DNA from 3 places in the Variovorax sp. AC103 genome. Region 3 is predicted to be linked to each of the others. Evidence: riboswitches for the same ligand, from Rfam matches in the RefSeq annotation. Region 3 holds a riboswitch; each other region holds the start of a gene.
What was found. A riboswitch is a leader RNA that binds a small molecule or an ion and turns the genes downstream of it on or off. The one in region 3 is predicted to bind cobalamin.
Positions count from the first base shown of each region.

Region 1: it holds a riboswitch for cobalamin, as region 3 does, so the genes downstream of both, cobM (precorrin-4 C(11)-methyltransferase) here and AC0IYU_RS18010 (TonB-dependent receptor domain-containing protein) in region 3, are expected to answer to the same signal.
Region 2: it holds a riboswitch for cobalamin, as region 3 does, so the genes downstream of both, AC0IYU_RS06735 (TonB-dependent receptor) here and AC0IYU_RS18010 (TonB-dependent receptor domain-containing protein) in region 3, are expected to answer to the same signal.

Region 1 is NZ_CEEDFC010000009.1:51,699-55,901, forward strand. Features, by position in the region: gene AC0IYU_RS14880 (sirohydrochlorin chelatase) at 1-813, opposite strand, end outside; gene cobM (precorrin-4 C(11)-methyltransferase) at 810-1,667, opposite strand; cobalamin riboswitch at 1,822-2,083, opposite strand; gene AC0IYU_RS14890 (SDR family NAD(P)-dependent oxidoreductase) at 2,145-2,975, opposite strand; gene AC0IYU_RS14895 (MaoC family dehydratase) at 3,001-3,420, opposite strand; gene AC0IYU_RS14900 (MaoC family dehydratase N-terminal domain-containing protein) at 3,431-3,871, opposite strand; gene AC0IYU_RS14905 (lipid-transfer protein) at 3,882-4,203, opposite strand, start outside.
Region 2 is NZ_CEEDFC010000004.1:24,796-28,998, forward strand. Features, by position in the region: gene AC0IYU_RS06720 (cation:proton antiporter domain-containing protein) at 1-278, shown strand, start outside; gene AC0IYU_RS06725 (hypothetical protein) at 305-709, opposite strand; gene AC0IYU_RS06730 (hypothetical protein) at 872-1,117, shown strand; cobalamin riboswitch at 1,155-1,431, shown strand; gene AC0IYU_RS06735 (TonB-dependent receptor) at 1,609-3,777, shown strand; gene AC0IYU_RS06740 (PepSY domain-containing protein) at 3,798-4,203, shown strand, end outside.
Region 3 is NZ_CEEDFC010000011.1:214,805-219,007, reverse strand. Features, by position in the region: gene AC0IYU_RS18015 (cobyrinate a,c-diamide synthase) at 1-216, opposite strand, end outside; gene AC0IYU_RS18010 (TonB-dependent receptor domain-containing protein) at 228-2,156, opposite strand; cobalamin riboswitch at 2,249-2,509, opposite strand; gene AC0IYU_RS18005 (ClcB-like voltage-gated chloride channel protein) at 2,568-4,203, shown strand, end outside.

The DNA of each region.
Region 1 (4,203 bases), on a different contig from region 3:
GTGTTCCACCGCGAAGTCGCGGAACTTGCAGCCGTCGCAGGGCATGAGCGCGATCGGCGCGCCGCGCCGCAGGTCGTTCACGCGCTGCTCCAGCAGCGCGAAGATCTCGGGCTCGAAGCCGAAGTACCGGGTCGAGACGAAGCGGATCGTCGGGTACTGCGCCTTCAGGTTCTCGACCTGGCGCGCGATGCGCTCGACCAGCGTGCCGTTGAACAGGTAGTAGGGCAGCACCACCACCTGCTTCATGCCCTGCAGGCTCTGGCGCTGCACGGCCTTCTCCAGGCGCGGGTAGGTGATGCCCGTGAAGGCAAGGTCCACCAGCTCGTGGTCGGTCTCCTCCAGCAGCCAGCGCGCCATCTTCGCCATGTCGCCGTTGGCCTGCCGGTCCGACGAGCCCCGGCCCAGGATCACCACGCCGGTGGTGGTCGGGTCGGGCATGTCGAGCGCCTGCATCGCGCCCTTCAGGCGGCGCCGCAGGATCGCCAGGATCGGGTCGCAGGCCGTGAGGTGCGGCGCATACAGGAACTGCACCATCGGGAACTTGAGCCGCGCACCGTCGATGGCCTGCGGAATGTCCATCTTCACGTGGCCCGCCGCATTGAGGATGAGCGGCACCACGACCACGCGTTGCGCGCCCTCGGCCGCGCGGCGCAGCCCCTCGCTCATCGTGACTTCGGAGAACTCGATGAAGCAGACCTCGATGCGCCAGCCCGGTTGCCGCTCGCGCCACTGCGCCGCGAAGGCCTCGATCTCGTCGTTGCCGGATTTTTCGCGCGAGCCGTGGCCCACCAGAAGAATGGTTTCGGTGCTCATGGGGTGTCCTGCAGGAGGGTCTGGACGGGAACGCTCGCGCGCCGGAAGCGGTGCGTGAAGCTCGCGTCGTAGAGTTTGGATTTGGCCAGCGTGGTCCATTGCCGCGCGCCCAGCGTGGGGCTCGCGATGATCATCGACTGGCTCACGATGCGGGCCTCGCGGCACAGCGCCTGGATGGTGGCGACCGTGCCGCGCACGATCTTTTCCTCGCCCGGCCAGCTCGCCTTGTGGACCACCACCACAGGGGCGTCGGGCGACCAGCCGGCGACCGTCAGCGCGGCCGTGACCTTGCCCATGAGCGTGATGCTCAGGAAGATGCACAGCGTGCTGTGGTGCGCGGCCAGCGCCTCCAGCGACTCGCCTTCGGGCATCGGCGTGCGGCCCTCGACGCGCGTGAAGATCACGGTCTGCGTGACTTCGGGCAGCGTGAGGCTCTCCACCGCCGCCGCCGCAGAGGCCATGGCGGAAGACACGCCCGGCACCACGCCGATCGGTACGCCCGCCGCATCCAGCGGCTGCACCAGCTCGATGAGCGCACCGTACAGGCCCGGGTCGCCGGTCTGCAGGCGCACCACGGTATGGCACCGCGCGGCCTGCGCAATGAGCCAGGCGGACATCTGCTCGAGCGTCATGTCCTTGCTGTCGGCAATCGCGCAGTCGGGCGGCGCCCAGCGCGTGGCGGCTTCGCTCACGAGCGAGCCCGCGAACAGGATGGCCCCGGCGCGTTCGACCAGGCCTCGGCCCTTGACGGTGATGAGTTCCGGGTCACCCGGACCCGCGCCGACGAACCAGACGGTTCCCGGCGTGCACGCTCCCTGCGGAGCGCTGCTTGGAGCGATGGCTCGCTCGTTCATGATGTTTCCTCCGCGCCCGCCGCGCGACTGATGGTCGTTACGACCCGGCGGGAGGGGGAAATCGGGAGGCGTCAGCGAATGCTGTTCTGGCGGATGACCTGATGCATCGAGCCGGACGCAATGCGTCGCCCGCCGATCCTCGCCCACCGCAAGGTCATGCGCTGGTCGTCAGGCCGGTCTCCGGGCTCGCGAGCGGAGGGCCATCGGCTCTCCTGCAAAGACCGCCTTCCCGTGCCGTTCGTGACACAGTGGCGTGGGACCGGATCCCGGGGTCTTGCTTCTGACTCGCTTACCGTTGCGGGGGCAGCGTCGGCATGGCGCGGTGTTCTCCACCGCCGCGCACCGACTTCCCGTTTCACCCTGGCCGCCCCGCCGTTTCCACGGGGCGCCAGGACACCTGACAACGCGGGCGGAGTGTATCAGCCGCATGCGGCGACTTGCCCCGCAAGGCCCTGCCCTCGCCGCCCGGCGGCGCGCTCAGATGCCGGTGAGCCCGCCGGTGCACATCAGCGTCTGGCCGCTCACGTAGTCGGACTCCGGCGCGCACAGCAGGTACACCGCGCCGGCCGCTTCTTCGGGCGTGCCGCCGCGTCCCAGCGGAATCGACTGCTCCATCATCGCCAGCAGCCCGGGGTTGATGCCGACCTTGATCTCGCGGCCCTCGATGTTCGCGGTGGAGGCCTGCGCAGTGCTCGCGGTCAGCCGCGTCTGGATGAAGCCGAAGGCCACGCAATTGACCGTGACGTTCATGCGGCCCCACTCCTTGGCCAGCGTCTGCGTGAGCCCGACGATGCCGGCCTTGGCGGTCGAATAGTTGGCCTGCCCCGCGTTGCCGAAGAGGCCGGCCACCGACGAGATGTTGACCACCTTGCGCACCACGCGTTGCCCTGCTTCGGTCTCTGCCTTCGACAGCGCACGGATCACCGGCTGCGCCGCGCGCAGGATGCGAAAGGGCGCCGTGAGATGCACGTCGATCATCGCGTACCACTGCTCGTCGGTCATCTTCTGCACCACGCTGTCCCAGGTGTAGCCGGCGTTGTTGACGACGATGTCCAGGCCCTTGTATTCGCTCACCGCCGTGCCGACGAAGCGCTCGGCGAAGTCCGGCGCGGCCACGCTGCCGACGCAGGCCACGGCCTCGCCGCCCGCCGCGCGAATGGCCTGCACGGTGTCTTCGGCCGGCTCGGCATCGAGGTCGTTGACGACGATGCGCGCGCCTTCGGAGGCGAGCTTCAACGCGATGGCGCGGCCGATGCCGCGGCCTGAGCCGGTGATGAGGGCGACCTTGCCGGCGAGTTTGGGTGTCATGTCTCTTGTCTTTCCTGAAGTGATGTCAGCGCAGCGCCACCAGCGCCTCGCCCGCGATGCGCGCCTGCCCGTACTGGTTGGCGCTGAGCACCTCGATGCGCACGCAGGGCTCGCCGTTGTGCTCGAGCTTCTCGACCACGCGGCCGGTGCAGCGCACCGCGTGGCCCAGGTGCGTGATGCCCTGGAAGCGCACGTCGAAGCGGCGCAGCTGCGACTGCGGCGCCCATTGCGTGAGCAGGCGGCCGAGCCAGGCCATGCCCAGCATGCCCTGCGCGAACACGTCGGGCATGCCGGCCTTGCGCGCGAAGTCGGTGTCGATGTGAATCGGGTTGTGGTCGCCCGAGGCACCCGCGAACAGCGCGAGTGCGGTGCGGTTCACCGGCGGCAGCTGCAGCGCGGGCAGTTCGTCGCCGACTTGAACGGCGTCGTGGGTCAGGGCCTTCATCGGTGTTCCTTCAGTGGCGGCAGACGATCACCGCGCGCAGTTCGGCGACCAGCTCGTCGCGCTGGTTGGTGGCGCGCGAGGTCTTCACGACGAATTCGAGCGCGCCGTTCTTCTTGTCGTAGATGTCGGTGATGGTGGAGCGCACCGTCACCGTGTCGCCCACGCAGGCCGGGCGGTGGTAGCTGAAGCTCTGCTCGCCGTGCAGCAGTTTCGACAGCGGAATCTGCAGGTCGGCGAGCAGCCGGTCGGACGCGCCCGAGTCGAGCTCGGCCGCGAACAGGAACGTGGGCGGCGCGGGCAGGTCGGGGTAGCCGGCGTCGCGCGCAGCGGCGGCATCGGTGTAGAGGGGGTCGGTCTCGCCGATGGCCTTGGCGAAGAACTGCAGCCGCGTGCGCTCGATGGGCAGCACCGAGGGCGGCAGTTCGTGGCCGATCCATTTCTTGTCGATCATGGGGCGGCCTTCACACGCGTTCGTACAGCGTGACCACGCACGCGCCGCCCAGCCCGAGGTTGTGCTGCAGCGCGAGCCGCGCACCCTCGACCTGGCGCTTGTCGGCCGTGCCGCGCAGCTGCTGGACCAGCTCCGTGCACTGCGCCAACCCGGTGGCGCCTAGCGGGTGCCCCTTCGACAGCAACCCGCCCGACGGGTTGGTGACCACCCGGCCGCCGTAGGTGTTGTCCCCGTCGAGCACGAACTTCTCCGCGCCGCCCACCGGGCACAGGCCCAGCGCCTCGTAGCTCAGCAGTTCGTTGTGCGCGAAGCAGTCGTGCAGCTCGACCACG
Region 2 (4,203 bases), on a different contig from region 3:
ATGCGGCCGATCCGGCGGTGCTGATCCAGGCGCACATTGCGCGCGCCCGGGTGCTGGTGGTGGCCACGCCCGACGCCATCAACGTGCGCCAGATGATGGAAACCGCGCGCACGCTCAACCCCACGATCCAGACCGTGATCCGCAGTCACAACGAGCAGGAGGCACGCCTGCTCACGCAGGAAACCTCGGCCACCGTGTTCCTCGGCGAACACGAACTGGCACAGGCCATGGCCCGTGACGTGGTCCAGCGCGCCGTGTCGATGGCCGTGCCGGGCTGAGGCTCACGCCCACCCGCGCGCCGGGTTCAGAGGTCTTCGATGACCAGGGTGCGGTAGCGCTGCGCCATGGCATAGGGCACGGTGCGCACCGCCTCCATCAGCTTGTCGGCGGTTTCGCGGTCGTCGGTCTTGACCAGCAGCGCGGCATGGCCTTCCTGCGCAAGCTTGGTATACGCACGCACCGTGGCGCCTTCGGTGCCGGCGGAGGGCAACGGGTCGTCGGCGAGTTCGACGGTCGGCGTGATCTGCGACAGCACGGCCTTCGGCGGCAGCAGGAAGATGTCGTCGCCGCTCATGCCGTTGTCGATCAGCTGCTGGCCGACGCGGCTGGCGTCTTCCAGCTTGGCGAACATCACCATCGAGTAGCCCGTGGGATAGAACGCGCCGCCGATGGTCGCCCGCATGCTCGGGTCAAGGCTGAAGGGTTTCATGTCGCCTCCTGGGAAGGTTTTGCAAAGAACAAGGACCCGCTGACGGGTTGCATGTAAAACAGTAGGCCGACCCACCGGTGTGCTCTGTAGGAGAAGCCCGGGAGCTGTCAACGGCTCGCGTCCTCCAGGCATTCAACACTCAGCCCCTTTTCATACCGCCCAATGCCCTCGCCCAGGAACATCGCGCTCACCATCCACGAGCTGGAGGTCGGCGAGTTCTATTGGCTGCTGATGGAAGCAGCGGCCGACCCCGCCGAGGTGACCGGCGCGCCGGGCGAGCGCACCCATGTGTATCTGCCCCTCGAAGCGGCGCTCCGGCCGTATCCGAGCTACTCGAACGCGCTGGCGGCCGGCGTGGCCATGATGCGGCGGCTGTTCGGGCCCGACGGCACGCCCGGCTCCCTATAATCCCGCCGGTTCGGTGCGTTAACTTTTTATAACTGCACCCAACCACGGTTCGAAGGTGCCCCGGGTCCATGTCGCATGGCCCTGGGGTTAAACGGGAAGCAGGTGCGCCGCGTCGTTGAAGACGCGTCAAAGCCTGCGCTGCCCCCGCAACGGTCAGCGGATCTGGAAATCCTCACGCGCGAGCCTCTTTCTTGAAGGCTCGGCAGTCACTGCGCTTCGGCGTGGGAAGGCGAGGGTTTCTGTCGTCGTGTGCTCCATTCGGCACACAGCGGCGCTCCGCGAGCCCGGATACCGGCCTTCGCAACCGCCTTCGGACGCAGCGGGAGTGCGTGTCCGGGCCTGCCGCTTCGCGCTTGCGCTCACCGTGGCAGCCCTTTCGCCTCTCCCGTCGCGTCCTTCATCGGTCGTGAGCCTGCGGGGACGCAGGCCGGAGGAGAAGCTAAATGAGTCGAGCAACACGGGCGCGAAGTCGCCCGGGCATGGGTACGCGCGTGCCGTTTCGTCGGGCGCGGCTGTCGGGTCTTTCAGGCCTGTCAGGTCTGTCACTGGGGTTGGGCCTGGCCTTCGGGCCTTGCGTTTCCCTTGCGCAGCCGGCTGAATCGGCCGACGCCAGCCAGAGCCCATCCCTGAACCCGGTACGGATCGAGGCCGACCGGCAATCCCCGCTGGCCATCGACGAGCCCACGTCCACCGGCAGCCGGCTCGGGCTCACGCCGCTGGAAACGCCGGCCAGCATCGAGGTGCTGACGGGCGACACCATCCGCGCGCGCGGCGACGTGTCGGTCGTCGACGCGGCCACCCGTGCCACGGGCATCACCGGCTCGCCCGGACCCGGCAACGGCGGCACCGCGATGGCGGCGCGCGGCTTCACGGGCCACGGCTCGGTGATGCAGCTGTTCGACGGCACGCGCCTGTATGCGGGCGCCGGCACCGTCACCTTTCCGTTCGACACCTGGTCGGTCGACCGCATCGAAGTGCTGCGAGGCGCGGCCTCGGTGATGTACGGCGAAGGCGCCATCGGCGGCGCCATCAACGTGGTGCCCAAGAAGCCCACGCGCGGGCCCATCCGGAACGAGGCGCTGCTCACGCTGGGCTCCGACGCCACCCGCCAGGCGGCCTTCGGCAGCGGGGGAGCCATCAACGACAAGCTGTCGTACCGCTTCGACATCAGCCACCGCACCACCGACGGCTTCATGCAGCGCGGCGAGGCCGAGAGCCTGGCCGTGGGCGCGGCCGTGCGGCTGGACGTGTCGCCGCAGCTGCAGTTCACGCTCTCGCACGACGAAGGCCGACAGACCCCGCAGCGCTACTACGGCGTGCCGCTGATCGACGGGCGCCTGAACAGCCAGACCCTGCGCCAGAACTACAACCTGGACGACGCCGAAATCAAGTACCGCGACAAGTGGACCCGGCTCGACGCGCAGTGGACGCCGAACGGCGCCGTCACCGTGCGCAACCAGCTCTACCGCCTGGAGAGCAAGCGCCACTGGCGCAACAGCGAGACCTACACCTTCAACGCCACCACGCGCCGCGTGACGCGCGGCGACTACCTGGAGATCGGCCACGACCAGGAGCAGATCGGCAACCGCACCGACGCGACCTTCAAGCACAGCGTGTTCGGGCTGGCCAACCAGGTGCTGGCGGGCTTCGACGTGAACCGCATCGACTTCCAGCACAGCAACGACTCGCCTTACGGCGGGCGCTCGGTGATCGACCCGTTCGTGTTCAACCCCGGCTACTACGCCTCGCCCGTGGCCTACACGCCGCGCTACAAGACCAAGACCGACACCTACGCCTTCTTCACCGAAGACAAGCTGGCCTTCGACGAGCAATGGTCGGTGGTGGGCAGCCTGCGCTGGGACCACGCCAAGGTCGCGCGCACCGACCTGCAGAACGCCGCCAACAACCTGGGCAAGACCTTCGAGTACGCCACCGGCCGCCTCGGCGTGGTGTACGCGCCCGATGCGTCGCAGTCGTACTACGCGCAGGTGGCGCGCGCGGCCGACCCGCTGACCTCGCTGATCAGCACTTCGGCCGCGCAGGTTCCGTTCGAGCTGAGCACCGGCAGGCAGGTGGAGGTCGGCTACAAGCGCCAGCTGTCCGACAGCCGCGGCGCATGGACCGTGGCGGCCTACCGCATCGAGAAGAACAAGCTGCTCTCGCGCGACGCCAACGACCCGAACAAGACGCAGCAGGTCGGCAAGCAGTCGTCCGAGGGCCTGGAAGCCACGCTCGACCTGGCGCTCACCTCCACGCTGCGGCTCGAAGCCAACATGGCCAAGCTGCGCGCGCGCTACGAGGACTTCAACGAGGTCGTGAACGGCCGCCTGGTCTCGCGCGCGGGCAACACGCCCAACGGCGTGCCCGAAGAGGCGGCCAACCTGTGGCTCGGCTGGCGCTTCCTGCCGCAGTGGGAGGCCGCCTTCGGCGTGCGCTACGTCGGCCCGCGCCAGGTCGATGCGGCCAACACGCGCAGGATCGGTTCGTACACCGTGGCCGACGCCTCGGTGAGCTGGCAGGCGAACCCGTCGCTCAAGCTGGCGCTGCGGGCCTACAACCTTGCTGACCGCAAGTACCCGGTGTCGTTCTCGAACGGCGGCAACCAGTGGCTGCTGGGCCGGCCGCGCTCGTTCGAGCTGTCGGCGCTGGTCGACTTCTGAAATCCGGCATGAATTCCGGCATGACCTCCGCATGGCGCCGCGCCTGGCCGCGCGTGCGGCACTGGCTCTACTGGACGCACCGGTGGCTGGGCATCGGCGGCTGCCTGCTGTTCGTCATGTGGTTCGCCTCGGGCGTGGTGATGATGTACGTGGGGTACCCCAGCCTTACGGACCAGGAACGGCTGGCAGGGCTCGCACCGTTGCGCTTCGGGCAGGCGCAGGTATCGCCCGCAGCAGCGCTGCAGGCGCTGCCGCAGGACGTGCGCGCGCAGCCCCCGCGGCGCATGGGGCTGGAGATGCAGGGCGGCATCGACGCCGGGCCGGTCTGGCGCATCGTCGATGCGCGCGGCGGCCGGCACACCGTGTCGGCGCGCGATGGCCATGTGCACGGCCCGGTCGATGCCGCGCAGGCCGAGGCCATCGCAC
Region 3 (4,203 bases):
GTGCACCGGCGCACCGGTGGCCAGCGACAGCCAGAGCGGGTCCAGAAAGTCGGGCCCGCACTTGAAGGCGCGCACGCGCCGGCCCTGGCGCGCATGCAGCCGCGCGAGCGCGGCGGCGACGGTGGTCTTGCCCTGCCCGGAGGCAGGCGCGGCCACCAGCACCGCGGCGCAGGTGGCGCGCGGGGCCGGCGCGCCATCCGGGGTGCCGGTGGGCAGGGATGAGGGGTTTACTGAGGCGTCCACTTGAGGCCGACGTACGCGGTGCGGCCTGCATTGGCATACAGCCGCGCGAACTGGTAGTCCTTGTTGCCCACATTGTCGACGCGCGCCACCAGGTTCAGGTCACGCGTGATCCTGGTGCTGGCCGACAGGTTCAGCAAGGTGTAGCCGCCGAGCTTGACGGTGTTGGCCGCGTCGTCATAGCGCTTGCTCGAGGTCTGCACCTCGGCGCCCAGCGTCCAGCCGGCCACGCGCCAGTCGGCGCCCAGCACGGCGTGGCGCTGCGCACGGCGAGCCAGCAGGTGGTCGGTGGCGAGGTCGCGCGGGTCCTGGTAGTCGAGCGAGGCGCGCAGGGTCACGTCGCCGAAACGCTGGCTGCCCGACAGCGTCACGCCCTGGTAGCGGGCGCGCGCGGTGCTGGCGTAGCAACCGAACGACGAGGCGCAGCCCTTGGCCGTGCCGTCGAACACGATCAGGTTCTGCACGCGGTTGTTGTAGACCACGATGCCCGCCTGGGTGCCGTCTTCGGCGTACTGCAGGCCCAGCTCCACGTTGCGGCTGGACTCGGGCTTGAGCGTGGCCAGGCCGTACTCGCTGAAGCGCTGGTACAGCGTGGGCACGCGGAACGCCGTGCCGGCCGAGGCGGTGAAGCGCAGCGCCGGCGTGATGGCAAAGCCGTAGGCCGCGCTGCCGGTGGTCTTGCCGCCGAACTCGCTGTCCTTGTCGTGGCGCACGTGCAGCTGCAGCGAGTGCGGGCCTTGCACGAAACCGTAGCCCAGCGAAATGGCGTCCTGCGCGCGGTCGCGCGACAGCAGCTTGGACGAGGTGGTGGGCGCGTTTTCGAGCGCGTCTTCGCGGCGTTCGAAGGTGGCGCTCAGCAGGTGCGGGCCGAAGCGGAACTCGTTCTGGAACAGGTAGCCGCGCAGCTTGGTTTCGGTGCGGTAGAACGACGGCTGCGTCTTGTAGACGGTTTGCGAGTCGGTCACCTGCACGCGGGTGCTGTAGACGTCGTTCCACTTGGCCGACCAGGTCAGCCCGGCAGTGCGCAGCGTGTTGTTCGCCTGGTCGTTGGCGAAGGTGATGGGCAGCCGGCTGCGGTACGACACCGTGGCGTCGTAGCCGGCCGTGATGTCGCTGCTGAGCAGCGTGGCGTCCAGGCGCTGGTCGGGCGTGATCTGCAGGCCCAGTTTCAGGTTGCCCGAGGTGCTGCGGTAGCCGTCGCGGTCGGGGCTGGTGAAGCCGTCCTTGCTGGGGGTGCGCTTGTCGACCGGCTGCACGTTGAAGCCCTTGCTTTCCTCGTGCTCCACGCCGAACGCGTAGTCGAGCAGGCCCGACTTGCCGCTCACGCCGCCTTCGATCTTGCGCAGCCCCTTGCTGCCGAAGCCGATGCCCGCGTAGGGCCGCACGCCCTCTTCGCCGCGCCGGGTGAAGAGCTGGATCACGCCGCCCACCGCGTCCGAGCCGTACACCGCGGCGGCCGGGCCGCGCAGCACTTCGATGCGGTCGATCTGCGACAGCGGAATGCCTTCCCAGCCGGCGCCGCCGGTGGATTGCGAGTCGATGCGCACGCCATCGAGGTACACGGCCGTGAAGCGCGTTTCGGCGGCGCGGATGAACAGGCTGGTGGTATTGCCCACGCCGCCGTTGCGCGAGATCTCGATGCCGGGCAGGCGCGCGAGCACGTCGGCCACGCCGGTCGCGCCGCTGCGCTCGATGGCCTGGCGGTCGACGATGGACACGTCGCCCACCAGTTCGGACAGCGCCTGCGGCGTGCGGTTGGCCGTGACCACCGTTTCGCTCAGGGCCGGGGCTTCCTGGGCATGGGCGAGGCCGCCGAAGGCGGACGCCAGCGCCACGCCCAGAGGCAGTTGCAGGCAGGCGAAACGAAGACGGCGCGCAGGCGCGCGGCCACTGGAAAAGCAAACGTGGGAAATCATTGAATGGACCGAACGAACGTCTATACCCCTCGCCGGCCTCCCCGCCGGCGCCATGGGCGCCATGGCTGCCCCTGCGTGGATCGTTCACGCATGCGGCAGCCGCCTTGTTGGCCGGTATCCGGGCTGGCAGAACAACCCCCACCGCCTTCCCAGGCACCTGTTTCAGGGCGCCCAGTGGCTTGGATGGAAAGGGGTTGGCGCCTTGCGGCGCCGTCTGCTTGACCGTTGCGGGGGCAGCGCAGGCGGCTTCGGCCTTGGACCGACCTGCGCGAGGTCGGGGGGCTTCCACTCCTGCTTCCCGTTGAACCGCGGCATGTGAACCAGGCCGCAGGCACCAACGGGCGGCATTTTAGGCCCTGCGGGCTCTTCCTTAAGTCGAAAGTTGCGCCCACCGCTAACATCGGTCGCCATATGCGGCCCGCCTCGGTATTCCTGAATCTTCGTTCGGCGCTGCAGCGTCTGCTGGGTGTTTCCGGCTGGCAATCGATGCTGCTGTGGGCCATCGTGGCCGGGCTGCTCGGCACGCTGGCGACCGAACTCTTCCGCGCGGCGCTCTACCACTTCGAGCACCTGGTGCTCGGCCCCGGCAACGGGCTGGTGCCCATGGCGAAAGGCCTGCCGTGGTGGGCGCGCGTCGCCTGCCCCACGCTCGGCGGGCTGGTGGCGGGGTTGCTGCTGGTATGGGCCGGACGCATCGCTTCGCGCAGCGCCACCTCCGACTACATGGAAGCCATCGTGCTGGGCGACGGGCGCATTCCGGTGGCGCAGACGCTGGTGCGCAGCGCGTCGTCGCTGGTGAGCATCGGCAGCGGCGGCTCCATCGGGCGCGAAGGCTCGATGGTGCAGCTCGCGGCGCTGGCGGCGTCGCTGCTGGGCCGGGTGTTCCGCTTTCCGGTAGAGCGGCTGCGGCTGCTGGTGGCCTGCGGGGCGGCGGCAGGCCTGACCGCGGCCTACAACGCGCCCATCGCGGGCGCTTTCTTCGTCGCCGAGATCGTGCTGGGCTCCATCGCGATGGAAAGCGTGGGGCCGATCATCATCGCCTCGGTGGTCGCCAACGTCGCCATGCGGGCACTGCCCGGCTACCAGCCGCCCTACCGGATGCCGGCGTTCCCGGAGATCCACGGCACCGAGGTCGTGCTGTTCTGCGTTCTCGGCGTGCTGCTGGGCTTCGCGGCCATCGGCTTCCTGCGCGCGCTGCAGGGCAGCCGGGCGCTGTTCTCGCGGCTGCCGCTGGCGCTGCCCTGGCGGCTGGCGCTGGGCGGCCTGCTGATGGGCGCGATCTCGGTGCCGGTACCCGAGGTGTGGGGCAACGGCTACAGCGTGGTCAACGCGGTGCTGCACACGCCGTGGCCGTGGACTTTCATCGCCCTGGTGCTGCTCGCCAAGGCAGCCGCCACGCTGGCCACCGCCGGCTCGGGCGCGGTGGGCGGCGTGTTCACGCCGGCGCTGTTCTTCGGCTGCATGGTCGGTGCGCTGTTCGGCCAGGGGGTGCAGGCGCTGTGGCCGGCGGCCACGTCGGCGCCCTTCGCCTACGCCATCGTCGGCATGGGTGCGTTCCTGGCGGGCGCCACGCAGGCGCCGCTGATGGCGATCCTGATGATCTTCGAGATGACGCTGAGCTACCAGGTCATGCTGCCGCTCATGGCCGCCAGCGTCATCGCGTATTTCGTGGCGCGCTCGGCCAATGCGGGCTCCATGTACGAGATCACGCTGCGGCGCAACGAACAGCGCGACACGCAGCTGCGCCTGCGCGGGCTGCACATGCGCGACCTGGTGCAGCCGGCCGAAACGGTGGTGGGCCCCGGCGCCGGCCGCGAGGCGATGAGCAGGATCTTCCTGCAGCACCCGGTGAAGTACCTGTACGTGGTCGATGCGGACAACCGCTACCTCGGCGTGGTGCCGCTCGCGGCGCTGGGCACTGCGCCCGCCGAGACGACCGCGGGCGCCCTGCTGTCGCAAGCCATCCGGCCGATCACCGCCGACACCGGGCTGGGCGAGGCGCTGCAGCGCTTTCTCGACCACCTGGGCGAACGGCTGCCGGTGATCG